Regions from separate parts of the Bacillus sp. ISL-39 genome, predicted to be linked through region 1. Evidence: a T-box and tRNA genes for the amino acid it is inferred to sense, from the RefSeq annotation. Region 1 holds a T-box; the other holds one or more tRNA genes.

Evidence for each region. The T-box of region 1 lies ahead of trpS (tryptophan--tRNA ligase). A T-box ahead of a tRNA ligase gene usually reads a tRNA of that ligase, here a tRNA-Trp.
Region 2: it has a tRNA-Trp gene. The T-box ahead of trpS (tryptophan--tRNA ligase) is inferred to sense a tRNA for this amino acid. The anticodon was not compared.

The regions. Positions count from the first base shown of each region.
Region 1 covers NZ_JAGGQM010000019.1:60,524-76,727, forward strand. Annotated here, with positions in the region: gene opp4C (oligopeptide ABC transporter permease) at 1-642, shown strand, start outside; gene J7E37_RS14615 (DUF2268 domain-containing putative Zn-dependent protease) at 868-1,650, shown strand; gene J7E37_RS14620 (ABC transporter ATP-binding protein) at 1,829-2,851, shown strand; gene J7E37_RS14625 (ABC transporter ATP-binding protein) at 2,851-3,837, shown strand; gene opp4A (oligopeptide ABC transporter substrate-binding protein) at 3,885-5,606, shown strand; gene opp4B (oligopeptide ABC transporter permease) at 5,644-6,609, shown strand; gene opp4C (oligopeptide ABC transporter permease) at 6,621-7,529, shown strand; gene J7E37_RS14645 (nuclease-related domain-containing protein) at 7,566-8,546, opposite strand; gene J7E37_RS14650 (YuzI family membrane protein) at 8,880-9,095, shown strand; gene J7E37_RS14655 (YjbA family protein) at 9,177-9,923, shown strand; gene trpS (tryptophan--tRNA ligase) at 9,976-10,968, opposite strand; T-box leader at 11,073-11,299, opposite strand; gene J7E37_RS14665 (DUF3899 domain-containing protein) at 11,361-11,726, opposite strand; gene J7E37_RS14670 (peptide ABC transporter substrate-binding protein) at 11,999-13,702, shown strand; gene opp3b (oligopeptide ABC transporter permease) at 13,843-14,772, shown strand; gene opp3C (oligopeptide ABC transporter permease) at 14,772-15,800, shown strand; gene J7E37_RS14685 (ABC transporter ATP-binding protein) at 15,819-16,204, shown strand, end outside.
Region 2 covers NZ_JAGGQM010000031.1:52-16,255, reverse strand. Annotated here, with positions in the region: gene J7E37_RS20120 (efflux RND transporter permease subunit) at 1-1,283, opposite strand, end outside; gene J7E37_RS20115 (MMPL family transporter) at 1,276-2,775, opposite strand; gene J7E37_RS20110 (glycine betaine uptake BCCT transporter) at 2,904-4,418, opposite strand; gene J7E37_RS20105 (C39 family peptidase) at 4,767-5,567, shown strand; gene yhbH (sporulation protein YhbH) at 5,655-6,824, opposite strand; gene J7E37_RS20095 (hypothetical protein) at 7,124-7,306, opposite strand; gene J7E37_RS20090 (PrkA family serine protein kinase) at 7,389-9,284, opposite strand; gene nfsA (oxygen-insensitive NADPH nitroreductase) at 9,622-10,371, opposite strand; gene trmL (tRNA (uridine(34)/cytosine(34)/5-carboxymethylaminomethyluridine(34)-2'-O)-methyltransferase TrmL) at 10,503-10,982, opposite strand; gene J7E37_RS20075 (amidase domain-containing protein) at 11,073-11,966, opposite strand; gene queG (tRNA epoxyqueuosine(34) reductase QueG) at 12,056-13,213, opposite strand; gene J7E37_RS20065 (B3/B4 domain-containing protein) at 13,319-13,987, shown strand; tRNA gene J7E37_RS20060 (tRNA-Gly) at 14,375-14,448, opposite strand; tRNA gene J7E37_RS20055 (tRNA-Leu) at 14,501-14,585, opposite strand; tRNA gene J7E37_RS20050 (tRNA-Cys) at 14,628-14,702, opposite strand; tRNA gene J7E37_RS20045 (tRNA-Gly) at 14,712-14,786, opposite strand; tRNA gene J7E37_RS20040 (tRNA-Gln) at 14,793-14,867, opposite strand; tRNA gene J7E37_RS20035 (tRNA-His) at 14,908-14,983, opposite strand; tRNA gene J7E37_RS20030 (tRNA-Trp) at 14,995-15,068, opposite strand; tRNA gene J7E37_RS20025 (tRNA-Tyr) at 15,077-15,161, opposite strand; tRNA gene J7E37_RS20020 (tRNA-Phe) at 15,232-15,307, opposite strand; tRNA gene J7E37_RS20015 (tRNA-Asp) at 15,336-15,411, opposite strand; tRNA gene J7E37_RS20010 (tRNA-Met) at 15,415-15,488, opposite strand; tRNA gene J7E37_RS20005 (tRNA-Val) at 15,530-15,605, opposite strand; tRNA gene J7E37_RS20000 (tRNA-Glu) at 15,664-15,738, opposite strand; tRNA gene J7E37_RS19995 (tRNA-Ser) at 15,755-15,846, opposite strand; tRNA gene J7E37_RS19990 (tRNA-Asn) at 15,851-15,925, opposite strand; rRNA gene rrf (5S ribosomal RNA) at 15,993-16,108, opposite strand.

The DNA of each region.
Region 1 (16,204 bases):
GTGTTTTCAAGACTTTTATATGGAGCAAGAATTTCGCTTTTGGTCGGATTCGCATCGGTTCTTGGGTCTATTACTATAGGCACCTTCCTTGGAGCTGTCGCTGGCTATGTTGGCGGGATTGTTGATGCGATCATCATGAGATTTGTCGATATCATCCTGTCAATCCCATCCATCTTCTTATTGATTACGCTGGTTACGATTTTCAAGCCGGGAGTGGATAAGCTGATTTTAATCTTCGCGCTGTTGGGTTGGACAACTACTGCACGACTTGTCAGAGGTGAGTTCCTCTCATTAAGGTCGAGAGAGTTTGTCCTGGCATCCAAAACGATTGGTACAAAAACACCAACAATCATTTTCTCTCATATCCTGCCCAATGCCATGGGACCGATCATCGTATCGGCCACGCTGGCAGTAGGCTATGTGATCCTGGCAGAATCAGGATTGAGTTATTTGGGTCTGGGAATACAGCCGCCCCACGCCAGCTGGGGCAATATGCTGCAGGACGCACAGAATTTCACGATTCTTTTGAAATCCTGGTGGTATCCGCTGGCTCCGGGATTGATGATCCTCCTGACCGTTATTTGTTTCAACTTTGTCGGCGATGGACTGAGGGATGCGCTCGATCCGAAGATTAACGAGTAAAATTTGATCTTAAGTTGGGATTAGGAAAACATATAGTAACTGTGAAAAGCCAGAGACCTCTCTGGCTTTTAGTCTTTGTCCAGGGAATTATAAAATGTTTCCGTTGTGGATTCCGTTTTTTGTTCATGTTGGGAAATTTTCTCCATGTGAAGGATCCCTTCGAACCATTGGCTGTTAATAACATAAAATGGCTGTAAAAGGGTAAGCCAGTGGAGGGAATGCAATGTGATCGTCAGGACAGATAAGTGGCTTGGAACTGATTTTGCCAATACAAAGAAAGTGTGTGAAAACCTGCTTGGACATTTTCAGGAAGCCGATAATCCCCAAAAAATCTATTCCTATTTAAAGAACTTTGGCATGTACAAGCCGGACCGACGAAACAAAAGGGTTTTCGAAAAGTTGAAAAGAGAAGGGTACTGGAAACGGACAGAGGAACTCTTTAATAAATACAAAAAGAAATGGAATGGACCGGACATTCCAATCTTCATTTTTCCGATGGATCAATCGAACGCGAGGTTAATGAAGGAAGGGAAAGGGAAATCAGGCGTTTCCTTCATCGATAAAATGTTCATCTTCCTGACTCCGGTCGATGACGAGAAAGAGCTGGAAGCATTGTTCGTGCATGAATACCACCATGTATGCAGGATGCAGGCACAAAAGAAAAAACCTGAGGAATATACTCTCCTGGATTCAATTATTTTAGAGGGCCTCGCTGAGCATGCAGTTGCCGAAAATTGCGGTGAAAATTATACGGGGGAATGGAGCAGACGATATTCGACAAAAATTTTGGCTGACTATTGGAAAAAAGAAGTGGAAAACAAGCTTCTAATTACGAGAGAAGATCGTCAGCATGATGAAATTTTGTTTGGTTTAGCCGGAAAACCAAGGCTTCTGGGCTACGCTATGGGCTATGAGATAGTAAAACAATTTAAGCAAAATAGAAATTTTACTGAAAAAGCATCATTTAAGATTCCTTCCTGTGAATTTACAAAGTTACTAAATTTTTAAAAATTTTAAAAACCTAAAAAACCCAGTATCCTCGGGTTTTTTTACTATTTCTAAAAAATTATAAATTTCCCAATTGAAAAAAAAGTATTGCAAATGTAATAAATCTGTAATAACATTTTATTAAAATATATCGAATTTGCAGAATATTTTATTATTTAAAATGTGAGAAGGTGTCCAAATGAGCAACTATTCAATACATAATGAAGCACCTTTGCTTGAGGTCAAGAACCTTGAAACAGCTTTTAATATTGATGGTGAATTTTATAACGCTGTAGACAAGGTGAGTTTTGCTGTCAAACCAAGGCAGATTGTCGGGGTTGTTGGCGAATCAGGGTGCGGGAAATCGGTTATGAGCCTATCGGTCATGCAGCTCCTGCCAAAAGGGGTTGGAAAGATTCGAGGCGGCGAGATTGTTTTCGAAGGAGTTCATCTCGAACAGTTATCCGAAAAGGAAATGAACAAAATCCGCGGGCGGGATATCTCAATGATCTTCCAGGAACCCATGACATCGATGAATCCGGTTTTTACTATAGGATTCCAACTGCAGGAAGTATTGTTCAACCATACAAAAATCTCAAAAGCAGAAGCAAGGCAGAAGAGTATCGCGCTATTGAAAAGCGTGGGCATTTCCCGTCCTGAGAAAATCGTAGATGAGTATCCACACCAGTTATCCGGAGGTATGAGGCAGAGGGTCATGATTGCGATGGCCATTGCCAACCAGCCAAAGCTTCTGATTGCGGACGAGCCTACAACAGCATTGGACGTGACAGTCCAAGCCCAGATTCTCGAATTGCTCAAGAGTATCCAGGAAGTTAATGATATGTCGGTCATCATGATCACCCATGACCTTGGCGTTGTTGCAGAAATGTGTGATGAAGTCATCGTAATGTATGCAGGCCGGATTGTTGAACGTGCTGACGTTGACACACTTTTTTATAACCCGAAGCATCCATACACAGAATTGATGATGGGTGCCATCCCTAAAATGGATGAGGACAAAGAAGAACTAAGCTCAATCAAGGGAATCGTCCCGTCGCTAAAGAATATGCCTGCAACTGGCTGCCGATTCGCAAACCGTTGTCCGAAAGCAATGCCAGAGTGTACAAGTATCACTCCACAGCTTGGAGAAATCGAGCAAGGACATGAAGTGGCGTGCATTCTATATGAAGCAAGTATGCCAAAAGAAGGAGTTAAGGCATAATGAGCAATACAACATTAACAGAAAAAGAGAATTTGCTGGAAATCAATAATCTGAAAACCTATTATCCTGTAAAAGGCGGATTTTTCCGCCGCACAATTGGCAATGTCAAGGCTGTCGATGATGTCTCATTCGAAATTAAAAAGGGTGAAACATTGGGTCTCGTTGGGGAATCGGGCTGCGGCAAATCAACAACAGGAAGAACCATTATCAGATTGTTGAATGCGACAGATGGGGAAATCATTTTTGAAGGCAAGGACATCACAAAATTAAGAGGCAAGACACTTCAGGCGATCCGCCAGGATATCCAGATGGTCTTCCAGGATCCTTACGCTTCACTTAACCCGATGCAAATGGTTGGTGACATTGTTTCTGAACCAATCCGGAATTTCAAGAATGCAAGTTTGAAAGACTTGAAAGATGAAGTCATGGATTTATTAACAAGAGTTGGACTTCCTGAAGATGCTTACTACAAATATGCCCATGAATTTTCAGGCGGGCAGAGACAAAGGATCGGCATTGCCAGGGCGCTGGCGCTGAGACCAAAGCTGATCATCGCTGATGAGCCGGTATCTGCCCTTGACGTATCCGTGCAATCCCAGGTTCTCAATCTATTGAAAGAACTTCAGAAGGAATTTGACTTGACATTCTTATTTATCGCTCATGACCTTAGTGTCGTTAAGCATATGAGTGACCGGATCGGCGTAATGTATCTCGGCAATATGGTTGAAATTGCCGACCGCAACAGCATGTATGCTGAGCCGCTCCACCCATATACCCAGGCTTTGATTTCAGCCATTCCAATGCCGGATCCGCGCAGGAAGAAGGAAAGGATTGTACTTGAAGGAGACGTGCCAAGTCCATTGAACCCTCCAACAGGCTGCCCATTCCATCCGCGCTGCCCAGCTGCGATGGCAGAGTGTTCCCAAGTAAAGCCAGCTTTAAAGGAGGTGAAGCCAGGACACCGAGTTGCTTGCCACCTTTACTAGGGCAATAATTTTTGCAAACAAATACATTGAAAAACGGGGGGAAAACCATGAAGAAACCATTGCTTTGGCTAGCTATGCTAGTATTGGTTTTATCAACATTCCTTGCTGCGTGCAGCGGGGGAGAAAAAGAGAAGACAACAGCTGATCCAAAAAAGGACGACAAAGACAACGCAGCAGAAGAAACAGGACCGCAGGATGGCGGTACATTGACTTACGCTTTAAGCTCTGAGTTCAAAGGCCTTTTGAACTGGAACTTTTACGATGCTGACGGAGACGATGACATCATCGCATTCTTCGACGATGAGTTGATTAGTTATGATGAAAACTTGAAAGCAGAACCAAACATTGCAAGCTGGGAAACTGAAGACAACAAAGTTTTCACTTTCACATTTCAAAAAGGCGTAAAATGGCACAATGGAGAAGAATTGACAGTTCATGACTGGGTATTCGCTCTTGAAACAATCGCTACACTTGGTGGAGAACACCAGCGCTGGTCTAACGTTAACACAATCGAAGGTGCAAAGGATTTCAACGAAGGAAAGTCTGACAAAATTGCCGGTCTTGAAGTAGTTGATGATTATACTTTGAAAATCACTTTTGACAAAGCTCGCGTAAACAACCTTGAGAATGTTTGGGCTTACCCGCTTTCTCGCAAGGAATTCGAAGGAATCGATCCTAAGGATATGGCTGCTTCTGAGCAGGTCCGCACTAAGCCTGTCGGAACTGGTCCATTCAAAGTTGCAAAGGTTATCCCTGGTGAATCAGTAGAACTAGTTAAAAACGAAAACTACTGGAAAGGTGCTCCGCACTTAGACAAGATCGTTGTTAAAGTTATCGATTCTTCACTTACTACTGGAGAACTTAAGAATGGAACTCTTGACATGACTCCATTCCATCCAACAGTTCTTCCGGAAGTAGAAGCTCTTGATAATGTTGAAGTAGTAAAATACCCTGGCTTATCTTACTACTATATCGGTTTCAAACTTGGTAAATACGATGGCAAGAAAAACGTAATGGACAAAGATAAGTATCAAAGCAAAGAATTGCGCCAAGCTATGCTTTTCGCAATCAACCGCGAAGAGTGGGTAGATGCGTTCTTCAGTGGATTAGGAAAGCCGCTTAACCGTCCTATCCCATCTTCACACTGGATTGCTGCACCTAATGAAGATATGCCAATCCAATATGAATACAACCCAGAAAAAGCGAAAGAAATCCTTGACAAAGCTGGATATGTTGATAAAGACGGAGATGGATTCCGTGAAGATCCAAAGGGTGAAAAGTTCACTGTTAAGTTCTCTCACTATGCAACTGGAAACCCAACTTTCGAAGCACGTGCAAAAGCTATGACTCAGTATTGGGAAGAAGTTGGTTTGAAGTCTGAGCTTCAAATGACCGATGTTAACCTTTACTATGATCAGCTTGAAAAAGATGACCCTGCTCTAGAAGTATTCTATGGCGGATGGGGAACTGGTGCAGATCCGGATCCACTTCCACTTTGGGGTATTGAATCTGTATGGAACTACCCACGTTGGGTAAATGAAGATGCTCAAAAGCTTCTTGAAGATGCTGTTGATCTAGAAGTAGTTGGAACTGACACTGAAAAGCGTGCACAATTGTATGCTGACTGGCAGAAGATTTTCAACGAAGAAGTACCATCACTTCCAATCCTTGAACTAGAAGAAGTTATGGCTGTTGCTAAGCGCGTTCAAGGCGTCAAGTACGACGTTTCTGGTTCTAACTCACCTCATGAATGGTGGATCAAGCAATAATCATTAAGTACCACCTATTCAGTTAAGGAGAATGCATATGCTTAAATACAGTTTACGACGCATACTCGGCATGATTCCTATGCTTTTCCTTATCTCTATTGTAGTGTTTTCCCTGGCGAAACTTATGCCAGGGGACTCACTCAGTGGGGAGATCGATCCAAACAATACGGATCCGGCATACATAGAGGAGATGCGCGAGAAGCTCGGTTATAATGACCCAGTCCACATTCAATATTTCACATGGATCACAAATTTCATGCAGGGAGACTTCGGAAAATCAACCCGTTATAAAATCCCGGCAAGTGAAATCATTGGCGAACGTCTGCCAAATACGATATTTCTAGGCTTTTCAAGTATTTTAATAACTTATGTTTTAGCGTTTATCATGGGTATTTATGCCGGAAGGAAGCCATATACAATTGGTGATAACTTCATAGGTACCGCTAACTATATTGGATTGGCCCTCCCTTCATTTGTTGCAGGGGTGTTCGCCATCTATTTCTTCTCATTTAATTTAGGCTGGTTCCCTTCGAACGGTTCTGTGGATATCTCTACCACCGAAGGTACAGCTGCATATTGGTTAAGCCGAATTCATCATGTTTTCTTACCAGCACTTGTATTAGGTTTATTAAGTACTGCAAGCTATACGCAATTCCTGCGTAATGACATTATAGAAAACAGCCGTAAAGATTTTGTAAGGACGGCACGTGCTAAAGGCACACCTGAAAAAAAGATTTACAATCAGCACATCTTACGTAATTCAATCATCCCGCTGATTACATTCCTTGGATTTGATATCGTTGCATTGGTCGGTGGCGCAATTATCACCGAAACAATCTTCACTTATCCTGGTATCGGTCAATTATTCTTGAACTCTGTCAGCCAAAGAGACTATCCAGTCCTTATGACATTGACAATGATGTTCTCATTCTTGACACTGTTTGGAAACCTTGTTGCAGATATTTTATATGGAATCGTTGATCCAAGGATCAGGCTTGATTAAGGAGGATGGCTATGGAAGTTTCTACAGCAAATAATACACAGATTAACCTGAAGCCGGAAAAAGGCATGTCTCCTTGGGCCATCGCTAGAAGAAAATTTGTGAAAAACAAGTTGGCGATGACAAGCTTGATCTTCTTGGTTTTCGTAATGATTGTCTCTTTCCTGGCTCCATACATTACAACAACAGATATAACAAAAATCAACATTGGCTCAATGTCCTTAAAGCCATCTGCAGAGCATTGGCTGGGAACGGACAAAAATGGGCGTGACGTTTTCACCAGATTGTTATACGGCGGAAGGGTATCACTCTTAGTCGGAATAAGCTGTACATTATTCGTAATCATTTTTGGAACGATTGTAGGTTCAATCGCAGGATATTTCGGCGGTATCGTTGACAGCATGCTTATGCGCTTCACTGATTTCGTCCTGAACTTCCCATTCCTGGTTTTCGTTATCGTATTGGCTACAATTTTCCATGGTAAAATCAATGGTCTTGTCATCCTGATCATGGTTATCAGCTTGCTGAGCTGGGGCGGGGTAGCGAGGATTGTCCGAAGCAAGATTTTGGCGGAAAAGGAGAATGAATACATTCTTGCTGCCATCTCAATCGGATGTTCACCATTCAAAGTAATCACAAAGCATTTACTTCCAAATGTCCTTTCAACAATCATCGTACAAGCAACGATCTTGTTCGCTTCCATGATTGTCGCAGAGACTGGATTAAGCTTCTTGGGCTTCGGTGTTCCTTCTGAAATTCCAAGCTGGGGTAACATGCTTGCATTCGCAAATGAACCAGACGTATTACAAGGAAAGCAGTGGATCTGGATTCCACCTGCACTTGCCATTACACTCACGATTTTGTCGATCAACTTCGTTGGTGAAGGTCTAAAAGATGCATTGAATCCAAGATCACGCCGTTAAAAAATCTACCATACAAAGGTAGATTTTTTATTTTGCTTATTTTTCAATCAGAGGGGTGAGGTCATAGACCCGCCCCTTTTTAGAGCCTGCGCAGGGCAGACTGAGTGAAATCAGGAAAGAAGAGGCGGACTTCCGTTTTGATATTGGTATTAATAAAAAATCGGAAAATTGACTGAGCGTAATGGTGTTGCCATAGAGGAAGTAATAATCACTTAATGCGAGGATGTGGGCTGTTTTAGATGAAGTTTGGCATACAGGGCAATACCAGCTTCCATGAATTTTGTGCATAGATATAGCCTTGCATTCCGGACATTGGACTCCTTTTCTCACATCATCAGGATGAATGGAATAGGTATCAAATATATTGGGCTTAAAGGGTACATGATATTTTACCAGCTGTTTAGCTATTCTTTTAGTCTCCTTTATTGTAGTTATCTCTTTTAGATAACGTTTTTCTAAGTCGATAATCCTCGCTATTAGATGGCCAGCTTGTACAACTCGGAAGTTATTGTAAGAGTTATTTCCTTTTGATTTTATAATGGTTGAAGGTCTTGATATAGCAATAAGGTACTCGAGGTTTAATGAGGGTAGGTTATGATCATCAAGCCATTGTGACAATAGCCTGACATGTCTTTGAACTTGGGTGAAGGGATCACGGATGCCTTCTTCTTTTTCGTTGAAAATCCGAATGCACTGATTGAATTCATGGTCAAAGACAATTGTTCCGGCAATATTCTTGGAATCAATAATGAAAGAAACGCTGGGGGAGAGCAGGAGGGAGTCGATTTGAAAGAAGTGGACACCATGCTGTAACCGGAGATCATTAATAATCAGATAGTTATTATCTTTAAGAAACGATAAGTGGTATTCCAGTTCTTTTTCACCTCTTAATCCTGCAAGTTTTTTTCGATATTCTTCTTCTATTAAGGGCAGTTTCGGATGATTTACATCGAGTCGGCGGATTAATGCCTCTTCTGCTTTCAATTTATAAGGTATGTCCCTGTCTTTATAAAACAAAATCATCTCTCCTTTTGATGGTTTATAGGAGAGAATTCTTTAAAATACTGTAAACTCCTCTCGTTGAGTGTGAAGAATTAGTGACAAAAAGGATATATTCCTTAAAATCCTGATATATTCCTGAATTAGGTCAGGATATTCCTTAAAATCTGGTTTTATTCCTAAAAACAAGTGGATACCTTCCGTAAAAAATGAATATATTCCTAAATGTCATAAATAAACACCTTTCAGTACTTCCTCACCAACTTCCTTCATATATATATAATAAAAATGGACAGGCCGGGGTGAGGTAAGTGTGTGAAGTAATTTCCTGTTGTAAAGAGAGTCAATCTTATGATTTTTAGAATGTTTGTTTTGACGATTGGTTTTAGTCTGGCTGTATCAGGGGGGATCAGCACAATCGCGTATTTGAATATGATTACAGCCGGGCACGGTTTGGACGAGTATTTATCCTTTATCTCCCGGAGAGTGGAATGCTACTTGCTGCCAGCGGGAATGGGGATCATCTGGTTAAGTATTTATTGGCCGCATAACAGCGATATAAATTGATCTTCCTTTTAAGGAATATTTTTACTTAGTGCTGCCCATACTGATGGACAAACAGTTTCTTGAAGTGAGGGGTTAAAAATCATGTTGTATCTTCATGATGTCTGGGTAAACTGGTTCGAAGGGGAAGAGAATGGCTATAATGTCTGCCATTTCCACGAGTGGCGGAAGGATGATGGTGTTGAACTGCTTGACCAGGTGCCGCTTCTGAAAATTGATCATCTGTTATTTAATTACATTGAAAATGATTTATCTGAGTTGCCTCAACAGCTTCTGGATGACATTTACCGAAAGGCGTATTTGAGGAAAAATCATGAACGCACACAGCTTGATTATTGCTTCGTCGTATCGGATGGTACTGGAATCCTGGCAGTTGACACAATCGGCTATAATATCCCGATCCGAAAGAGCCGGCTTATCCCGCGTCAGGAACAGCTGGTGTACGAAATGATTGAAAATCAGGATACGATCCAATATGGATTCAATGACCAAAGTGCCTTAAAGGATTTCCATATCTTATCACCTTCTCCAGATTTAATGAGAGGATTGACCCGTAAGGAAAGACAGTTGAAGCAATTATTGTTCATGGCCATGGATCAGCTGAATTCTTCAAAAAATGTAGCTGAAGTCCGATATTGGTTCACTGAATGGAAACCTGAACTATATGAAGAAATTCAACGTCTCTCATTTGAAGAGGTGTGGGAGCAGTTGTATGAAGAAACAAAGTTTGGATGGTCACCTAAGCACCAGAAATTTTGCGAAAATATAATCAAGGGACAGGCCTTTTTCGAAAAACTTTGGGAAATGGAGCACGGCCCAAAAGTAAATTAATTAGCCTTATTGAAATAAAAGGAGCTGACACAGTGTCAGCTCCTTTCTTGGTTTATTTCCGCTTGCGCCCAAGGCCCATCGCATTCTCCATTTTCTTAAGCATTTTATTTGCAACAAAGTTTGCTTTTTCAGCTCCGCGATCAAGAATTTCATCCAGTTCCTCTGAATCAATCAGCTCATAGTATTTTTTCTGGATTGGTTCAATGACATTGACAACACCCTTTGCAAGGTCACCTTTGAAATCACCGTATCCTTTACCCTCATATTCCTTTTCAATTTCAGCAATCGCCTTGCCGGTTAAAATAGAGTAGATGGACAAGAGATTGGAAATGCCTGGTTTGTTTTCTTTATCATATTTTACAATACCCTCAGAGTCAGTTACAGCGCTCTTGATTTTCTTTTCAATTAGCTTTGGTTCATCAAGCATAGAGATGAAAGCCTTACTGTTAGGATCTGATTTGCTCATTTTCTTCAATGGATCCTGTAAGGACATGACTCTTGCACCGACTTTAGCTATTCGTACTTCCGGAATTGTAAAAATGTCATTGTATTTCTTGTTGAAACGTTCAGCAAGATCCCTTGTCAACTCTAGATGCTGCTTTTGGTCTTCTCCGACTGGCACGAGATTCGTATTATATAGAAGGATATCGGCAGCCATAAGCGGAGGATAGGTTAAAAGACCGGCTGAGACAGCTTCTTTCCCGGTCGATTTATCCTTGAATTGAGTCATCCTTTCAAGCTCGCCTATATAAGCAACACATTGCATCATCCATCCTGCCTGAGCATGTGCCGGAACTTCCGACTGAATGAATAAAGTTACTTTCTCAGGGTCAATTCCTGAAGCGATGTACAATGCTGCGAGGCTCTTTATATTTTTGCGAAGCTGCAAACGGTCCTGCGGCACGGTTATCGCATGCTGGTCAACGATACAGAAGTAACAATTATATTGTTCCTGCAGCTCTGTGAATTGTTTCATTGCACCGATATAGTTGCCAAGTGTGATCGTACCGCTCGGCTGGATGCCAGAAAATATAGTCTCCATAATAAATTCCTCCTATGAAATATATATTGTATTCTTTTGTCTGAATTCAGTTGGTATTGCCGCAAACAGAGGAAAAAGAACACAAAAAAGACCATTCGTCCCTAACTTCTAGGGACGAATGGTCCGTGTTGCCACCCTAATTACTCACGAATGAGTCACTCTGCCCATGCCTCAGTGAAGCATGGATACCTTTAACGCAGGATACGTCTGAGTTTACTAAAGTTCAACCCAGAAGCTCAAAAGTCCATTCCATTTGCCAGGCTGTTTGTTTCCACCAACCACAAACTCTCTGAAAGCCTTGAACAGATGTACTACTCTTCATCATTGCTTTTTATGATTTATTAGAAATGATTATAATCAAAACCTCCATGAGAAGCAAGGGTTCAGGTGCAATTTTACAGATAATAAATGAACAGTGCAGCAAGCATCAGGATAAAATCCAGCAATCCAACCATTAGTAACGGGTTAGCATTGAAAGTGACCAGTTCTGATAAAGGTGTCATCTCATCAAACGACTTTTTCTTGTCTCCATCTTCCTTACCAGCAAAAACAGACCGGAAAGAATAAGAAATTGCGTCAAAAAAACCAGAATTAATCGTAAAGACTATAAGAGAAGTAAACAGGAGAACGCTAGCAACATAAAAAGAGAAATTTATATAACTGAGCAATGTAATGCTCTGCTGATAGACAAGCGCAAGAATCAAAATCAATAGCTGTGTAACAATAAAACTAGAAAAAATTTTCCCAAATCTATTACGCATTTTTTAAATTCTCCCTTATATTGTTATTTCATAAAAGTAATTTCTTGAATAATTCTTCCGAATAAATCAAATATTACAATAAGATACGCCCTATATTTACTCCAGAAAGGCTTATAAGTCACTATTATAACACAAATCAAGCAGGGAATTTATTACTATTGTTTCAAAGTTGTAAATTTTTCGCGCAAAAATATTGAACATTTAATTCAATCTATGTATAATAGGGAATGTAAAAAGTTTTCAGAAAACATTAAAAAAGAGGGGGCATATCCTTGAAAAAGTCAAAATTTTCATTTCTATTGATTTTGACTCTAGTATTCTCGTTAATCCTGTCTGCATGTAACGGCGGCGAAAACAATGCTGGAGAAGAAAAGCCTGAAGATGATGCAAAATCAGGCGAAGACACACCTAATGTACCACAAGAATTAAGAATGTTGGATTCTTCCGAAATCCCAACAATGGACACAGTCCTTGCTGAAGGTTCTACAAGTTTCACTTACATAAACAACGTAGGTGAAGGTCTTTACCGCCTTGACCAGGACCACAAGCCAGTTCCTGCACTTTCGGACGGCGAGCCTGAAATCAGTGATGACAACCTTGTCTACACTTTCAAACTAATCGACTCAAAATGGTCTAACGGCGAGCCTGTAACAGCTCACGACTTCGTGTATGCTTGGCAGCGCGCTATCGACCCAGCGACTGCATCTCCATATGGTCCTTACATGATGGGCGGCAAGATCAAGAACGCTGAGAAAATCACTGAAGCCGGATCTAAGAAAGAGGCTTATGATGTAACTGAACTTGGCGTTAAAGCACTTGACGACAAGACTTTGGAAGTAACTCTTGAAAAGCCAATCGCTTACTGGCAAGACCTTTTCGCTTTCCCAACATTCTATCCGCAAAACCAGAAGTTTGTTGAAGAGAAAGGCGAGGCTTTCGCAAGTAATGCTGAAAACTTACTTTACAACGGTCCATTCGTAATGGAAACTTGGGAAGGTACTGACGCTACTGAGTGGGTACTGGCTAAGAACCCTAATTACCACAACGCTGATCAAGTTAAACTTGAAAAGATCACTGTAAACGTAGTAAAAGATTCTAACTCTGCTGTAAACGCATTTGAAGCTGGCGAAACAGATATGACTGGATTGCTTTCTTCTGATATCGTTCCTTCATATGAAGGCGATGAGCGCATGCTTAGCTGGATGGAAGCTGTAGTATTCTGGATCAAAATGAACCAGAAGAACGAAGCACTTGCTAACGTAAATATCCGTAAAGCAATCGCAATGGGCTTCAACAAAGAAGACCTTGCTAAGAGCATCCTGAACAACGGTTCAGTTGCTGCTAACTACTTTGTACCAAAAGATTTCGTAACACTTGATGGTGAAGATTTCCGTGAAAAGCATGGCGACCTAATCACTTTCAACGCTGAAGAAGCTAAGAAACATTGGGAAGCTGGTCTTAAGGAACTTGGCGTAGATAAGTTAGAACTTCGCTACCTTGGTGGAGACACTGAAGCAGCTAAGAAAACTGATGCTTACATCAAGAACCAGTTAGAAACAAACCTTCCTGGCTTGACAATCAAGCTTGAGAGCGTTCCTTTCGCAGTACGTCTAGAGCGTGACAACGCTATGGATTACGATCTTCAATTCGCAGGATGGGGACCAGACTACGGTAACGCATTGTCGTTCACTGACCTTTGGATCACTGATGGCGGAAGCAACAGAATGGGTTACTCTAACCCGAAATATGATAAGCTGATCAAAGATGCTCAAGGTGAACTTGCTACTGATGAGAAAGCTCAGTGGGAAGCACAGCAGGAAGCTGAAAGAATCATGCTTGAAGAAGATGCTGGTCTAGCACCTGTTTACCAGCGTGCAGCTAACATCCTTCTTAACCCGAATGTTAAAGGTCTTGCGATCTACAACTACGGTCCTGACTACTCATTCCAGTGGGTAACAATCGAAGGCGAAGAATAAAAACTTAAAAAAGTTTCTTATTTCAGAATGTAATAATTCTGAGGATAGAAAGAGAGTATATCTAGATATACTCTCTTTTTCCCTGTAAACGATTTGTCGAACAATAGGGAAAATTGAAATTATACAGGAGGTGCACCCATATGGCAAAATACCTGTTAAAAAGGGTACTTTATATGTTTTTGACTCTTTTCATTATTGCGTCCCTTACATTCTTCTTAATGAAAATCATTCCTGGTACGCCATTTGCAAGTGCGAATAAATTGGGTCCTGCACAAATGGAAATCATGAAGGCAAAGTACGGTCTCGACCAGCCGGTACCTGTGCAGTACGCTAAGTATATTGGAAACTTGCTTCAAGGCGATCTGGGTATTTCGTTTCAGTTTAACAATACACCGGTAACTGACCTGATGTTCAAACGCTTAGGACCATCTATGCAGTTAGGTGCCCAGGCTATGCTCTTTGGTACAATTGTAGGGATTGTCCTTGGGATCTTCGCGGCAATAAGACAGAATACTTGGGTCGATTATAGTTCTACTTTTATCGCAGTTTTGGGTAAGTCTATTCCTAACTTCGTATTTGCAGGATTACTGCAATACTTTGTGGGTGTTAAATTAGGCTGGTTCCCTGTACTCTTCTGGCGAGGATTTGAGTATACAATCCTGCCGACCATCGCTCTTTCCATGTTGCCAATTGCGATTGCTGCCCGTTTCATGAGAACTGAAATGATTGAAGTGTTAGGGTCAGACTATATCATGCTGGCAAAAGCTAAAGGTGCGAGTTTCTTTGAGATTGCGTTTAAGCATGCTTTAAGAAACGCGTTAATTCCGTTGGTAACGGTTTTAGGACCTTTGGCAATTTCATTGATGACTGGTTCCCTTGTAATCGAAAAGATTTTTGCGATTCCTGGTCTTGGTGAACAGTTCGTAAAATCTATTACAGTAAATGATTACCCTGTTATCATGGGAACAACCATTTTATTTGCTGCATTATTTGTAGTTATCATCCTTGTTGTGGATATTCTTTACGGTATCATCGATCCACGCATCAGGCTGTCTGGAGGTAATAAGTAATGGCTGACTTTGAATCAAACATTCCAAAAGATCGTTTTAGGCCGGCAGATATCGATTCGGCCAAAAGCGAGGAAATTAACAAGCCAAGCTTAACCTTCTGGCAGGATGCTTGGATGCGTGTACGCAAAAATAAAGGTGCGCTTGTAAGCTTAATTGTAATGGCAATAGTTATCCTATTGGCATTCGTTGGTCCATTAATCAGCGGCAAAGAGTTTGATAAACAAAATGTTTCTCATAATAATTTACCTCCCAAAATCCAGGGGCTAGAACATATTAGCTGGCTGCCATTTGACGGTGTAAAGACAAATAAAGCCGGCAAAGAAATCAATATGTATGAAGTCAAAAAAGTCGATGAATACTACTGGTTTGGTACGGATGCTTTAGGACGTGACTTATTTACTCGTGTGTGGAAAGGTACGCAAATTTCTCTGTATATTGCGTTTTTGGCCGCGGTTATTGATATGATCATTGGTGTTGCTTATGGTGCCATTTCGGGTTACTATGGCGGACGACTGGATAATGTCATGCAAAGGATCACTGAAGTGCTTGTTGGTATCCCGCTAATGATTGTCGTTATCTTGATGATCCTTGTATTGCAGCCAGGTATTATTTCCATTACCGTTGCACTGACCATAACAGGTTGGGTAGGTATGGCCCGTGTTGTACGTGCCCAGACGCTTAAGCTTAAGGAACAGGAGTTTGTACTTGCTTCTAAAACTCTCGGGAACAGTGATGGCAAAATCATCTCTAAACACTTATTGCCAAACCTTGCTGGTGTTATTATTATCAATACAATGTTCACGATTCCAAATGCGGTATTCTTTGAAGCATTCCTGAGCTTTATCGGACTTGGTCTTCAGGATCCTTATGCATCACTCGGTACATTGATTGATGAAGGTTTTAAAGTGCTAAGGTTACACCCACATGAGATGATAATTCCAGCTGTTATCATCAGTATCATCATGATTACGTTCAATATGCTGGCAGACGGATTGCGCGATGCGCTTGATCCGAAAATGCGCGATTAAGGGGCAGGTGAATGTATTATGGAAAATATTCTAGAAGTTAAGGATTTAAATATATCCTTCCATACATTCGCGGGCGAAGTGAAAGCGATCCGCGGTGTAAACTTTGAACTGAAAAAGGGAGAAACCCTTGCAATAGTTGGTGAGTCGGGATCAGGTAAATCAGTAACGACAAAAGCAATCATGAGGTTGCTGCCTCCATCCAATTCAGAGATTACGGAAGGAGAAATCTTGTTCGAAGGCAAAGACTTAACTAAATTGACAGACAAGCAAATGCAGAAAATCCGTGGACAGGATATCTCGATGATTTTCCAGGATCCAATGACCTCTTTAAATCCAACTATGAATGTTGGAATGCAGATCATGGAACCTTTGATCAAGCACCAAAATATGAGTAAATCAGCGGC
Region 2 (16,204 bases), on a different contig from region 1:
ATTAATGTCATCATGCCGAAGTTGCTCAAGATGACAAAATCGGAAATCAGCAGCGCGCTGAACCCGCCGATTGTGGTAAAGGCAGATGCGAGGATGGCCTTCCCTGTTTTCCGATTCGTGACCATGATGGCTTCCATGCTGTTTCTGCCTTTTTTCCGTTCTTCATAAAAACGCTCCATGATCAGGATGGTGAACTCTGTGCCAATTCCGATGATCAATGCTCCCAGTGTGGCAGTCAACGGGGTATATTTGATATCAAGTAAATACATGGCTCCGCCTGACCATCCGACTATCAGGGCGATTGGCAGCAATGGTATAAATGCTTTGACAGGATGGCGGTATACTAACAGCAAGCCAAAGAATACAAGCCCCATCCCGAGCAATGTCATTTTATACCTGCCAGTAGTCAATGCGATAACCATCTCAACATCCAGCACTGCTTTTCCGGTAACCGTTGTATCAACTCCTTTTGATTCTTCCGCCTTAAAATAATCGTTTAAGTCATCAATGAACCCCTTAAGCTCCTCTGCCTCTAGGTGCTCTATACTCAGGGTGATGACACCTTTTGTTCTCTCTTCATTAATTAACAGCTTTTTCTGGGCTTCTGGCATCTCAGCCAAATATTTCTCTATCTCTTGATTCCCAGGAAATTTCCCTTCATTCATCTGTCGAAGTGCAGTTGTGACTGAACGTGTATCAATAACGGTTTCTGGAAATTCACTTTTAACTGTTCCGGTGATCCCATCTACCCACTCCAATATCTCAGCGGATGACACATCGTCAGCTTCATAAACAACCGAAATTTGATCGGTACTGCCGAGAATCTCTCTTAACTTATGAATATCCTTTAACTCCTGTGTATCCTGCGGCATGAACTTTTCAACATCCGTTTCGACCCCAGCTTGCAAATCAGCCCAAATACCAAAACCAGCTGTTATGAAGGCAATTAAAACAATGAACCACTTCAGTGAAATCAGTTTATTTGTAAACCCATTAAAGAGCCTGTCTCCCTTCGTATTTTTTAATTTTACTTGTTTCTTTTTATTCCTTTCTTTTTTGAAGGAATGATCTCTGGAGAATAAAATCGGAATCAATATAAAAACTCCTGCTATAAAACTGATGATCATTCCTACTGTCAGCATCTTGCCAAAGTCCTGGATCATTGGTACAGGAGATGTGTATAAAGCAATAAAGCCTAGCCCTGTAGCAATTAAGGCTGTCAAAACTGCAGGCACCATTTTCATTAATGTTTGATGTAGGGCCTTCTTTGGTTGGTTATTCATGGTCATTCTCCCCTTCTGCCATTTCCTCTGAATACCTGTTTTGGAACTGAATCGCATAATCAATGCCAAGACCTATGAGAATCGGGAACACAGCCATAGAGACCATTGTAATTGGAATCTGAATCCACCCCATCAAGCCTACCGTACCAATGACTGCTATTAAAATGATGCCTAAGGGAAGTAAGCGCCAACTTACATTAAAGGTGAAAAATAAGATGATGACCATGAACAAAATAGATAGCATCATCATTTTCTGCATACTTTCCTTCATCGATGAGCGGATTGCATCATCCAAAACTGGTTTGCCCGAAACCATAGTGGCTGTTGATTCTATTTTATTTTCATTTAGATATGATTTTACCGTTTTTGAGACTTCACTTTTTGCATCGTCGGAAACATGTCCATTAAATTTCACGATCATGATCATAGTATGGTCATCTATGACGACTTCATTAAAAATATCTCGCCTTTTGCCTTGATCATCATAAATCATGTATTCAAGTGTTTCCTGCTTACCTGGCAATCCAGGATGCAATGTATCAGAGTAATCATTCATACTGGTTAAATTCCCGCTGATTTCAACCAGGTTTGTGCCTATTTCAATCAGACCTTTGCTGAGCTCCCCCAATTCCTCAGATTGCTCTGTCTTTTCTTTTTGCAAGCTTTCTAACTGTCCTTGCTTTTTTAATAATCCACTTTCCATCCCTTTTAGCCCCTTGATTGCCTGATCTGAAACATTCGGCAAAACTGCTGATTTCTCGGCTCCCTGCAGCATTTTTTCAGAAAGCTGGATCAGCTGGGTGCTCATTTCATTTATCTGTTCTGCCTGCTGTTTCTCATGGGGATCGTTTGTATCGTATTTTGAGGCTAATGCTCCTAGTTTCAATCCAGCTTCCTTTGTATAAGTTCCAAACTGGGAATAACCATCAACGAGGTTGGTTGTTCCTTCCTTTAGCTTCTTCTGGCCATCAATCATTTTGCTTACTCCCTGACTAAGTTCCGCCATTTGCCCTTCAATATTTGGCAGCTGACTATCTCCGGAAGTATTGGCTTGCATCTGTTCCCCAACCTCTACTAATTTCCCTCCCATTTCATTCAGTCCATCTGATATTCCCGCTATACCCTCTTTATATTTAATAGCTTGCTTGGACGACATTTCTTCCACCAATACAACAGGACTCATGACACTATAAACTTCTTCATGTGTATTAAGGAGCGTCTCAAGCCTTTTCAAATGCTCCAGCCTTTCGACAGTAAGCACGTTATGATCATCTGTTGCTTCATATACGATGATGATGGATTCTCCTCCGAACTCTTCCTCAAGCTGTTGGTTACTTTTATAAACCACTGATTCAGTGCTTACCAGTGTCTCATTCCCAGTAGCCATTTGAACGTTACTTGCCCCTGCAGCTAAAAGCACAGCAGACATTATCGTTAATAACATTATTTTAACTGGGTGTTTTGACATCAATGAACCAAGTATATTCAGCATAGTCCTTCCTCCCTGAAATAATGATTGTAAGTAATTACTAACATAAAGTATAATCTGCCTCCCCCATTATGTAAAGAATAAATTTAAAAAGGAGCCATCCCATATTGGAATGACCCCCCACATAATTATTAAAGCTTGCGTTTAGGAATTTTTCCAATTCCCAGTTCTTTCGCTTCTTGATTCAAGGCTTTAATTAGACTTAATCCCATTAATGCCATAATGATGGAGAATGGCAATGCGGCTACGATCATTGTATTTTGCAATGCCTGCAGCCCGCCAGAGTACAGCAATACTAAAGAAATTGCCGCCAACATGATTCCCCATGTGAATTTAATCCTGTTTCCTGGTGTCAGCGATCCATTGGTGGTCATCATCCCTAAAACAAATGTGCCAGAGTCTGCTGAAGTGATAAAGAATGTACCGATAAGAATCATTGCCAGGATGGACAATAATGAACTTAATGGATAATTGGCAAACACGCCAAAGAGCGCTTCTTCGGTCGCGAGTTCAGAAATATTCGCAACCCCTTCGTGCTCAAGCATGATTGCTGAACCTCCAAAAGCAGAAAACCATAGGAAGCCAATTAAAGAAGGTACTAGCAGTACACCAAATACAAACTCTCTGATCGTACGGCCTTTAGAAACTCGAGCTATAAAAATCCCTACAAATGGTGCCCAGGCAATCCACCATGCCCAATAGAAAATGGTCCAGCCGTTGATCCACGAACGGACTTCTTCATTTAAAGGAGCAATCCTGAAACTCATTGCCGGCAAACTTTGAAGGTATGTACCAATTGTGTTGGTAAAAAGGTTCAGGATAAATTGGGTAGGTCCCAAAAACAGCATAGCCGCGAGCAATACCGCAGCAAGTATCATGTTTACATTACTTAAAATCTTGATACCTTTTCCAAGTCCTGTCCAGGCAGAGATCATGAACAATACTGTTACGATCAGAACAATAAACAATTGAGTTACGAAACCAGTAGGGATTCCAAATAGGTAAGAAAGCCCACCGTTAATTTGTACAGCTCCAAATCCCAAAGTTGTTGCCACACCGACTACAGTCGCGACAACCGAAATCACGTCAATTACTTTTCCTGCTGCTCCATTCGTCTTGTCGCCTAAAATCGGGCTGAGAGTAGCACTAATCAACCCTGGCTTTCCATGCCGGAAATTGAAATAAGCAAGAACTAATGCAACAATTCCATAAATGGCCCAGGCATGGATACCCCAGTGGAAAAACGTGAACCTCATTGAATCACGGATAGCCTGGTCAGATCCAGCCTCCACTCCGGTTGGTGTTGAGACCATATAATGGCTTATTGGTTCAGCAGTGCCCCAGAATACCAGCCCAATCCCCATACCGGCGCTAAAAAGCATCGCATACCAAGTCAGGGTAGTAAACTCTGGACGGTCATCCTGCCGGCCAAGCCTGATCTTTCCCAGAGGACTGATCAAGAAATACAGACAAACAATTACAATTGCAGATACAAGAATTAAATAATACCAGCCAAAAGAATCAGTAATGAATCCCTGGATATTGGCTGTAACTGATTCAAGTTTATCTGGAACAAACACACCGAAAAGAACCATTAGTAACAAAATTCCTGTCGATATGAAAAAAACAGATGAATCCTTTTTCATCAAAAAACTCCCTTCGTTAAACTTTGCACCTTAATACCCTAACACAAATTAGTGTTTTTTTAAAAGATTGTACTCATAACAGAGATAGTATTACCGAATTTGTCAAAAAAAATGAATGTCTAAAATCCTTTTTTTACTGGAACTCACTTTCATGTTCAACTACTAAATTCCTCAATATTCTTCCCAAAGACTCAAGTTTTTCGACTGTAATATCAACACTGCATAATCGTTACCTTATTACCAGTCGATTTCCAATATTATTCTATTAGTCTATTGAATCATTGTCGAACTTTGGTTAAAATTGTAAGAGATGCCCAGCCTGAAGGAGAAATGTTAGGAGACGATATTTTGAATAAAAAGTTGCTTATTAGAACACTATCCATTGGAGGCATTTTCCTGGCGACCTACCTGGGAGCGGAAAATTTACGATCGATTAAAAATCCAACGGCAGAAACACAAGCTGCAGTTGCACCAAAAATCACCCGAACTGAAGCTCATTCCATAACAAAGACCATTGAAGATAAAAAAATTTTTGGGGATTTCTTCAGTACAGAGGAGAAAGAAATGATTGAAGGGGTTCCGCACATCAGTCAGCTCCCCGAATTACAACGAGGCTGTGAAGTAACCAGCTTAACGATGCTTTTGCAGTATGAAGGAATCGCAGCCGATAAAATGAACCTGGCTGAACAGATACATAAAATACCTTTCCGCGACACAAGTTATGTTCGCAGCAATCCTTATGATGGCTTCGTAGGCGATATCTATACCTTCAGCAAGTCGGGATATGGCGTTTACCACCGTCCTGTAGCAAAACTTGCAGAGAATTACCTGCCTGGAAAAGTCAAGGACATTACTGGCCAATCCGTAAATTCAGTTTATGAACTGATTGACACTGGATCGCCAGTGTGGGTCATTACGAATTCAAGCTTTGCGCCGCTTCCCGAATCGGAATTTACTGTTTGGGAGACAAATACCGGAAATGTGAAGATTACTTACAAAGAACACAGTGTTTTGATTGTCGGCTATGACGAGGAGTACATTTACATAAACGACCCCCTTGCCAGCGAGGGTTATAAGGCCGTCCCACGGACACCATTCGAGAATGCCTGGGTCCAGATGGGCAGCCAGGCGATCGGAATTGAAAAATAATAGATTGTTAATATAGGAGTTTCTATCCAGCGTGAGACGATGAAAAAATAGAAAAATCGGCAGGAGCTCTATCCTGCCGACTTTTTATTAAGCATACATCTTGTTTTCTTCCTGTTTGAAAAAACTTTTCATCGCGTGGAATACATCAGCTTTCTGCTTGAGGATATAGTAACGGAAGTTATCGTCTTTAATGTTTTTATACGCGGACATTAGGGTCGAGTGGCGATTATACTGATTGACTTCTCCATAACCAAACATATTGGAGACCTTCATCAGCTCTTCTACTAATTTTACACAGCGGGCATTGTCGGAGGTCAGGTTATCACCATCTGAAAAATGGAATGGGTAGATGTTAAACTTGCTTGGATTGTATTTCAGATCAATAAGTTCCAGTGCTTTCCGGTAAGCGGATGAACAAATGGTACCTCCGCTTTCTCCTTTTGAGAAAAAATCTTCCTCGGAGACTACCTTTGCTTCTGTATGATGAGCAATAAATTCGATTTCGACTGTTTCATACTTGGAGCGAAGGAAGCGCGTCATCCAGAAGAAGAAGCTCCTCGCCATATATTTTTCCCACAGTCCCATACTGCCGCTCGTATCCATCATGGCAAGAACAACAGCCTTTGAATCGGGCTTCATGACCTCATTCCACGTCTTGAATTTAAGATCTTCCTTGTAGATTGGGTGGAAGGATGGTTTGCCTGTCATGGCATTCCGTTTGTAAGCTGACATCATGGTCCGCTTTTTGTCAATGTTACCCATCAATCCAGTCTTCCTGATATCGTTGAATTCAATATTTTCAACAAGATGCTCCTGTTCTTCCTTCTTTTTGAGGTTCGGAAGCTCCAGCTCTTTAAATAACGCTTCTTCTATTTCCATCATTGATACTTCTGCTTCGTAATAGTCTTCACCGGCCTGGTCTCCTGCGCCTTGCCCTTTCCCCGGACCTTGCTGCTGCCCGGAGCCATCACGCGCGACGACATCACCTACTTTACTGTCTCCATCCCCCTGGCCGACATGCTTATTTTTATCATAGTTATAACGGATTTTGTACTCATCCAGTGACCTTATAGGAATCTTTACGACATCCCTGCCGTTGGACATGATAATATTCTCTTCAGTAATCAAATCAGGCAAATTGCTCTTAATTGCTTCCTGCACCTTTTCCTGATGGCGCTGTTGGTCATCATGTCCTTTGCGGTGGAGGGACCAATCTTCCTGGGAAATCACAAACTGGTGACTGCTTTCATCGGTCATTTTCAACCCCTCCTTTGAAATTTTCATTTTGACAGTAACACAATTCAGCATACCTTCATACAATATCCCGATGGACTTTTCCCTTATGAGAATTGTAATTACTCTATCTTATGCAAGAAGACAAAATAATTTACAAATAATTTTGACAATTAACCTTTTCTCCTACGGGTGGACAAGCCCATTTTAAAGAAGCAACGGCTTAACTTCAGGATTTAAGATGCCGAATCACGCATTGCCATAAGGGATATAACCCTTAAAAGAAGTGCACAAAAAAATAACCTCTGCATGGTCAGCAAAGGTTATTCCTTTTCATTCTCTTTATCAAATTGGATTGGATCCGGTACTTTATCATACTCTTCTTTCAATACTTCGCCTGTACGGCGGTGTTCCATTTGCTTTCCAAGATTTTCGATTTCTTCCTCATTTCGAGCCATGGAACTATTTTTAGGGACATAGTCTTTTGGCAATTCTTTTTTACTCATGTTGATCACCTCTTGCCTGTACTATTCCCGCTATCAGGATTTTATAAACTAAAAGGACCCGCAATCTGCAGGCCCTCACAATCTATCTATTCAACAGGCTTCCGACATACCGCAGCAATTCATTCGCTGAGGTAGAGTTGTATCCATGCTCATCGATCAATCTTGCGACGACATTATTGATTTTCTTCAGCTGCGTCTCATCAGGAGTCTTTGTTGAAGTCGTAATCTTGACGACATCCTTCAAATCAGCAAACAGCTTTTTCTGGATTGCTTCACGCAAGCGGTCATGCGAATTGTAATCAAACCTCTTGCCTTTTCTCGCGTAGGCAGAAATCCTGATTAAAATCTCTTCGCGGAAGGCTTTCTTGGCGTTTTCGGAAATGCCGATCTGTTCTTCGATAGAGCGCATCAGCTTCTCATCAGGATTGATTTCCTCACCAGTCAGCTGATCACGCATCTTCGCCTTATTACAATAAGCTTCAACATTATCAAGGTAATTATCCATAAGGGTTTTAGCTGACTCTTCATAAGAGTAAACGAATGCCTTTTGTACTTCTTTCTTGGCGATATCGTCATACTCCTTCCGGGCAAGAGATATATAGTTCAGGTAGCGCTCCCTTGTTTCAGCCGTAATCGATGGATGCTGGTCAAGACCTTCCTTAAGTGATCTCAGGACGTCTAAAGCATTAATTGTTTTGACTTCTTTCCTGATGATTGTAGAAGAAATACGGTTGATGACATAACGAGGGTCAATTCCGCTCATTCCCTCATCCTGATGCTCTTTTTTCAATTCCTCAACATCAGCTCTGTTGTACCCTTCGACACTTTCTCCATCATAAAGCCTCATCTTCTTGATCAGGTCGATGTCGCCCTTTTTTGGATCCTTAAGGCGCGTAAGAATCGTGAACATCGCAGCCACCCTCAGAGTATGTGGCGCGATATGGACATCATTTACATCACTTTCTCTGATCATCTTGTCATAGATCTTCTCTTCTTCGGTCACTTTTAAGTTATATGGAATCGGCATCACAATGATACGTGAATGCAAGGCTTCATTCTTCTTGTTGGAAATGAAAGAACGGTATTCCGTTTCATTCGTATGCGCGACAATCAATTCATCCGCGCTAATCAATGCGAATCTTCCCGCTTTAAAATTGCCTTCCTGCGTCAGGCTCAGCAAGTGCCAGAGGAATTTCTCATCACACTTAAGCATTTCCTGGAACTCCATCATCCCGCGGTTCGCCTTATTTAATTCCCCATCAAAACGGTAGGCTCGCGGATCGGACTCAGATCCATATTCCGCGATGGTCGAGAAGTCAATGCTACCGGTCAAATCCGCAATATCCTGGGATTTGGGATCAGATGGACTGAATGTGCCGATTCCCGTCCGCTTATCCTCGGAGAAGAAGATTCGCTCTACGATGACATCTTCAATCCTGCCGCCATACTCTTGTTCAAGCCTCATCATATTAAGCGGTGAGAGATTGCCTTCAATTCTGATGCCATACTCATCATAAAAATCCTTGCGCAAATGATGCGGAATCATATGCAGCGGGTCTTCATGCATAGGGCAGCCTTTGATTGCATATATTGCTCCCCTGTCTGTATGCGAATACGCCTCAAGCCCCCTTTTCAGCATGGTGACGAGTGTTGATTTACCTCCACTTACAGGTCCCATCAACAGTAAAATCCTCTTTCTGACATCAAGCCTTTTCGCAGCCGGATGAAAATACTCCTCGACAAGCCTTTCCAGCGCCTCTTCAAGGCCGAATAACTGTGAATTGAAGAAGGAATAGCGCTTCTTGCCTTTCTCTTTTTCAATTCCTGCATCCTTGATCATATTATATACACGCGAATGTGCCGATTGAGCTACCCACGGCTGTTCCTTAACAATTTCAAGATACTCCCTGAACGTCCCTTCCCATTTAAGCTTCTCTTCACCCTGGCGATACATCTCAATCTTTTTTAAAATATCCATATGGACCTCCCCATCTAGCGTTATCAAGAGACGATTAATAAATTCTATGCAGCAAACAATTTGAACATGCGTAAACGTTCTGCAAGGAGGATTGTCCTTTTTTACCTCCTAAAGGAAAAAATAAGCCCATCCTTCACAGTTGCAGCATAATAGGATATAATGATTTCTATATGAACAAAACGATAAAAAGGGAGGCTTACATACATGAAACTAATCCTAATTATAGGCGTAAGTATTGCATTTCTAGCTGCTATTTTCACAGGCGGTTACGATGATAAGCCGGGAGTCAACAAAAAATAAAAAGCTGCCGATTGGCAGCTTTTTTACTTTTCTATGATTATTTTTTATTCAAATTCTGTTTTTCCACAAACTCCTTCATGTACATCCTTGATTTTCGCCCAAGCATTTTTGCCATCTGTTCCGTCCAGGTGTCCTCACGTTTTCCTGCGGTTCTTTCCCGGTAGTATTCTGAAGTAGTGGTATTATAGTCGCGGAGCTGCTTTTCAAACACACCCCTGTCCTGTTGGTACTCATTTTCCATATACACATGCTCGAGAGGCAGACGCGGCTTTACGTCCGTGTCCTGGTCAGGATATCCTACTGCCATGCCAAACAGCGGGATAACATGTTCTGGTGTCTTCAGAACCTCCTTTACTGCCTCGAGATCGTTCCGTATTCCTCCTATATAGCAAATCCCCAGTCCCATGGATTCGGCCGCAATGGCGGCATTCTGGGCTGCCAGAGCCGCATCGATCAAGGCAACCATGAATTTCTCTGTACTCTCAATCGAATCATCAAGATCTGACTCTTCCATCTCTGATATGACCTTATGTCGATGAAGATCTGCACAAAATACAAAAAAATGGCCACTATTCGCCACATAAGCCTGATTACCAGCCAACTCTGCAAGCTTGGTCTTTTTATCCTGATCTGTTATACCGATTATTGAATACGCCTGTATAAAGCTCGAAGTTGATGCTGCCTGAGCACTTTTCACGATTGCTTCAATTTGTTCTCGATCCAGCGGTGTATCCGTAAAACGCCTGATCGAACGATGCTGTAAGAGAGTCTCGATTACCTGGTTCATTTAAATAACAACTCCTTCTGGAATATATATAGCCTGGATAAGTAACATTTTAATTCACTGCAAAGTACCAGTCGTCTTCAAAATCCCAGCTGGCACTTAGGCATGCCAAAAAGGAGACCTGGTCAGGCCTCCTAGTATTTACGCAAGTCTCGATAATCCTGCTGCCTAAGCGCTTCATAAATCAAAATAGCGGCTGTGTTAGACAGATTTAATGAACGGATATTTTCATTCATAGGCAGCCTCAGGCATGTCTCCATATTGTTTTCGATCACATCTTTAGGAAGTCCTGTCGTCTCTCTGCCAAAAATAAAAAAGAAATCCTTTTCGGCTGCACTATAATCAAAATCGGAATGCGCCTTTTTGCCAAATTTGGTCACATAAAAGAATTCTCCGCCCTCGTTCTGTTGATAAAAATCCTCAAGCGAATCATAATAGTGAATCTTCACATGCTCCCAGTAATCCAAACCCGCCCTCTTCAACATCTTGTCATCCGTTGAAAATCCCAACGGCCTGATTAAGTGAAGCTCGGTATCGGTACCAGCACATGTGCGAGCAATATTGCCAGTGTTTGCTGGTATGAGCGGCTGGTATAATACTACATGCAATGCCATGACTTTCACCTCTGTTAAAAACTAAAGCTATTATACCACTTCACTCCTTCTCAGCAAAAGAAATGGCGCCGTACTATTGTCATTAAGCCATCAAATATCGTCGTAATCATCCGTAATCGTAAAAAACTTGTATTTAATATTCGGGGTATAAGCGGTCGAATCCTCATAAGCCCAATATCGCATCCTGCTGTTATACGTATGAGCATTGACTAGCGGCATGCCATCCGCATCGTGTCCCGTAACAATTGTAGTATGGTCGAAACGTCCATCTCCCTCAAAATCATAGCAGATGACATCACCAAGCTTTAGTTTTTCAGCACTGTTTACTTCTCTCCCCCTTAAGCCCAGCTTGGACCCTGGGATGTACCAGCGCATCGCATTGGCTACCGACCAGCTGAAGCTCCAATTATCATTCTGCATCCACCAGCCATTGCTGCGGTTTGGATACCCGCGCATCGGTCCTCCGCCCTGATGCAGGCATTGTGAGATATAGTTGGTACAATCAACCTCGAACTTCTTATATGCAGGGTTGTAGTCATTCCACCATCTTTCTGCATACTGGACGGCCTTCAGCCTGTCGTATCTGAAGCCCTTCCTCTCCTGGTCTCCCTCCTGCTGCGCAAAAGCAGGCAACGCTTCATCGCTGCCGTTAGACTCCCTGATCTCATTCAGCTTTTCATCCTTTACCAGAACACCCTTGTAAAATTCCGCCTGCCTCTTCTCCACTTCCTCCTCCATGTAAAATAGACCCCGCTGCTTAATCAAATACTGAAAATGAACCTCATATAAAATCGAGGCATTCTCCTTATTTTCAAATTTCTCTTCAACCCTGCCATTTGCCTTTGCTTTTACAATTTCAGCAGATCTGCTGGCAAAACTCTGCTTTTTCTGCTCTATACTGGGGCACTCGTGCAATTGATTTCTCGGCATGGAAACACATTGAAGGACACGCTGTTCCAACAGTTCCTGCAGTTGCTCACGCATGTTCATCTCTCCCTTCACCATTCATATTTATGAAGTGTTCCAGGATTTCACGCATAAAAAAAGATGGATTTTCTAAAAATCCATCCTTCTCACAAAGTTATATTCGACTCTGAGTTGCCCTTGAAAAATTCCATTCCCTTGCTGATCTCATTTAATACTTCCTCATCCTTCTCTACAACAGAAGCATGTTTCAATGCGTCCAAAGCGTCACGGCCGCCGATTTTGCCAAGGGCCCATGCTGCTGTTCCCCTGAGCACAGGCCTAGGGTCATCCTTCAACACCATAATCAGCTCTGGTATTGCAGTATCATCCTTATAATGCGCAAGAGCAATGATCGCATTGCGCTGAATAGGCTTCTTGCCCCTCCACGAACCGGATACATGCCCGAACTTTTCTTTAAAATCACGGTTGCTCATGGTCAGTAGAGGTTTCAGGAGCGGCTTCGCAATCTCAGGATCAGGTTCCATTTCTTGATGAAAGTGAAAATCCTTCCCTTTATTCTCGGGACAAACTGTCTGGCAAGTATCACAGCCATATAAGCGGTTACCAAGCTTTTCACGGAACTCGTCTGCCAAAAAGCCCTTAGTCTGAGTCACGAAGGCAATGCATTTTTGCGCATCTAACTGGCCGCCCTGCACGAGAGCTCCTGTCGGACAGATTTCCACACATTTATTGCAGCTGCCACAACGATCCTCCATCGGCGTATCGGGTTCAAATGGAAGATTTGTGATCATCTCACCCAAATAAACATATGATCCAAACTCTGGTGTGATGATGGAACAGTTCTTTCCACTCCAGCCTATCCCCGCCCGTTCGGCAACAGCCCTGTCCACAAGTTCGCCCGTATCGACCATCGACTTAAACCTCGCATCAGGTACCCTCGATACAATGTATTCCTCCAGTTTTTTCAGCCTGTCCCTTAGGACCACGTGGTAATCCGTCCCCCAGGATGCACGGCAGAAGACTCCACGCCGCTCTCCCTTCTTGCTGACAACTTTCGTCTTCATCTTTGAAGGATAAGCTAGTGCAATCGAGATGATTGTCTTAGGACGGTCAAAAATCAGGGAAGGCTCAGTTCTCTTCTCAATATCCTTTTCCTCGAACCCGGATTGATATTGTAATTCCTGCTGCCTGTATAACCTGACCTTCATCTCTTCAAAAGCTGAAGGAGCTGCAAAACCAATTTTATCGATGCCAATCGTTTTGCTGTATTCAATAATATCTTTTTTCAGGCTAGCTGTATCCATTGATGTTTCCTCCTTTCAATTTTGTTATCTATATTGAATTCCTAAATTTAAAAGCAAATTACTTTTATGATAAACTATTTTAAAGCCAATTTGGAGGTGGAATCAATGGAAATTCAAGTTTCCAGTGCATTATGTGATCTTATTCCCGGATTCTCAGTCGGGATTATCGAGTATAAAGAAATACAGGTAGGCGAGTCTCCGCAAATGTTAAAAGGCAGATTGCAGCTTTTCCAGGAGTCAATTTACTTCGACCTTCTGGAAAAAAACGTAACGGATCTTGAAGGCATAAAAGAGTGGCGGTCAATATTCAAAACTACAGGGAAGGACCCAAACCGGTACAGACACTCAGCAGAAGCTCTCTACCGCCGGATCGCAAAGCAGAATTACCTTCAACCCATACATAGTGCGATAGATTTAAATAATTTCTTCTCGCTTGAATATCAAATCCCAATTGGCGTTTATGACAGTGATAAGCTAGTGGGGGATGTAACCATTAAAATTGGAGAAGAAAACGAAGAGTACACTGGTTTAAATGGCAGAGCCAATAACCTGGCAAACCTAATTATCTCTGCTGATGAACAAGGACCATTCGGCAGCCCATTTGTCGATTCAGAAAGGACTGCCGTAACAGAAAAAACTACTAATGCACTGCAGATTGTTTATCTAAGGCCATCATCTTCACCTGAAGGGAAGCAAAAAATGACCGAGTCACTTATGAACATGTTTACCCAAATCCATGGCGGAGCTGGCACATATAAAATTTCGGGATGCTAAGGCATCCTTTTTCTTCTCGCGGAAGATTTAAAGAAATGAAAAGAAAAGGCTTTGCTATCATTCCTTGTAATTTTCAAGTAGGTATGAGCATTCTTAAGCGGAGAAATTCCGGCTATTGTATATGGCGAAAGCTTATGAAGCGGAATAAGCGGAGGTATTCCGGTTAACTGCTATAAATAAGACAAAATACAACGATTTGGATGAAATAAACGGAAAAGTTCCTCTTATTTTTAAGAAAATAAGGGTCATTTCCAATTTAAGCGGATATTTTCCGTTTATTTTTCAAACACTGTGAAACCAACTTTCAGTTTTTAACAAAGACAAAGAAAAGAAAAAACGCAGTATATCGTTTTCTGGAAACGACATACTGCGTTAGTCACGTATGTATGGAGCGGGTGAAGGGAATCGAACCCTCATCATCAGCTTGGAAGGCTGAGGTTTTACCACTAAACTACACCCGCATACATATCTTTATGAAATAAAGAAAACAGGAAATCCTGTTTATAATAAAAGTGGTACCGGTGGTCGGGGTCGAACCGACACTCCAGAAGGAACACGATTTTGAGTCGTGCGCGTCTGCCAATTCCGCCACACCGGCATATTAAAATGTCTTGCTTTCTTGCTGCCACTAATGAGTTAGTGGAGGCGGCAACCGGATTTGAACCGGTGAATAAAGGTTTTGCAGACCTTTGCCTTACCACTTGGCTATGCCGCCATATATTTTTGGAGCGGAAGACGGGATTCGAACCCGCGACCCCAACCTTGGCAAGGTTGTATTCTACCACTGAACTACTTCCGCAAAAAATGGCTGGGCTAGCTGGATTCGAACCAACGCATGTCGCAGTCAAAGTGCGATGCCTTACCGCTTGGCTATAGCCCAATATATTGTATGCTCTTATTATTACATTTGTGAATTATAATGGGGCGACTGATGGGAATCGAACCCACGAATGCCTGAACCACAATCAGGTGCGTTAACCACTTCGCCACAATCGCCATTATAAAATTGGCAGGGGTAGTAGGAATCGAACCCACACCAAAGGTTTTGGAGACCTTCGTTCTACCTTTAAACTATACCCCTATATTAAGTGGTGGAGGGGGACGGATTCGAACCGCCGAACCCTGAGGGAGCGGATTTACAGTCCGCCGCGTTTAGCCACTTCGCTACCCCTCCACTATAACATCTTTTTTGATGTTAAAAAACCCATTTTATCAATTCCCTGAATAGCCAGGTATTGTATATATGGTGGCTCAGGACGGAATCGAACCGCCGACACAAGGATTTTCAGTCCTTTGCTCTACCGACTGAGCTACTGAGCCACTATAACTTTGCCACTTTTAATAAAAATGGCGGTCCCGACCGGGATCGAACCGGCGATCTCCTGCGTGACAGGCAGGCATGTTAACCGCTACACCACGGGACCAGATTGCGGGGGCAGGATTTGAACCTGCGACCTTCGGGTTATGAGCCCGACGAGCTACCGGACTGCTCCACCCCGCGACGGTAATAATTGAAGATTATTTTTACTTCGTAAAAAATCATGGTGGAGGATGACGGGATCGAACCGCCGACCCTCTGCTTGTAAGGCAGATGCTCTCCCAGCTGAGCTAATCCTCCGTAATATGTTCGCTGATACTTTTCAAAGGATAATTTTTTCGCTTAGGCGAAAAAATTCTGGTGACCCCTACGGGATTCGAACCCGTGTTACCGCCGTGAAAGGGCGGTGTCTTAACCGCTTGACCAAGGGGCCAGATATAAAGTTTCTATGGCGGAGAGCAAGGGATTCGAACCCTTGAGACAGCGTTGACCGTCTACACGATTTCCAATCGTGCTCCTTCGACCTCTCGGACAGCTCTCCAAATTGGCTCCGCAGGTAGGATTCGAACCTACGACCGCTCGGTTAACAGCCGAGTGCTCTACCACTGAGCTACTGCGGAATAATGATTATTTCTCCGACTTGGATACGCGATCCACATCTTTGAAGATTGGATGAAAATGCATCCTGCCTGGCGGCGTCCTACTCTCACAGGGGGAAACCCCCAACTACCATCGGCGCTGAGAAGCTTAACTTCCGTGTTCGGTATGGGAACGGGTGTGACCTTCTCGCCATCGCCACCAGACATTTTTTTAAAGACAATATCTATTATACTGTCTTTTATGCATTTTGCAAGAGAAAATTTAAGAAAGTTTTTCACTTAATGAAAAGCTTTTATTCC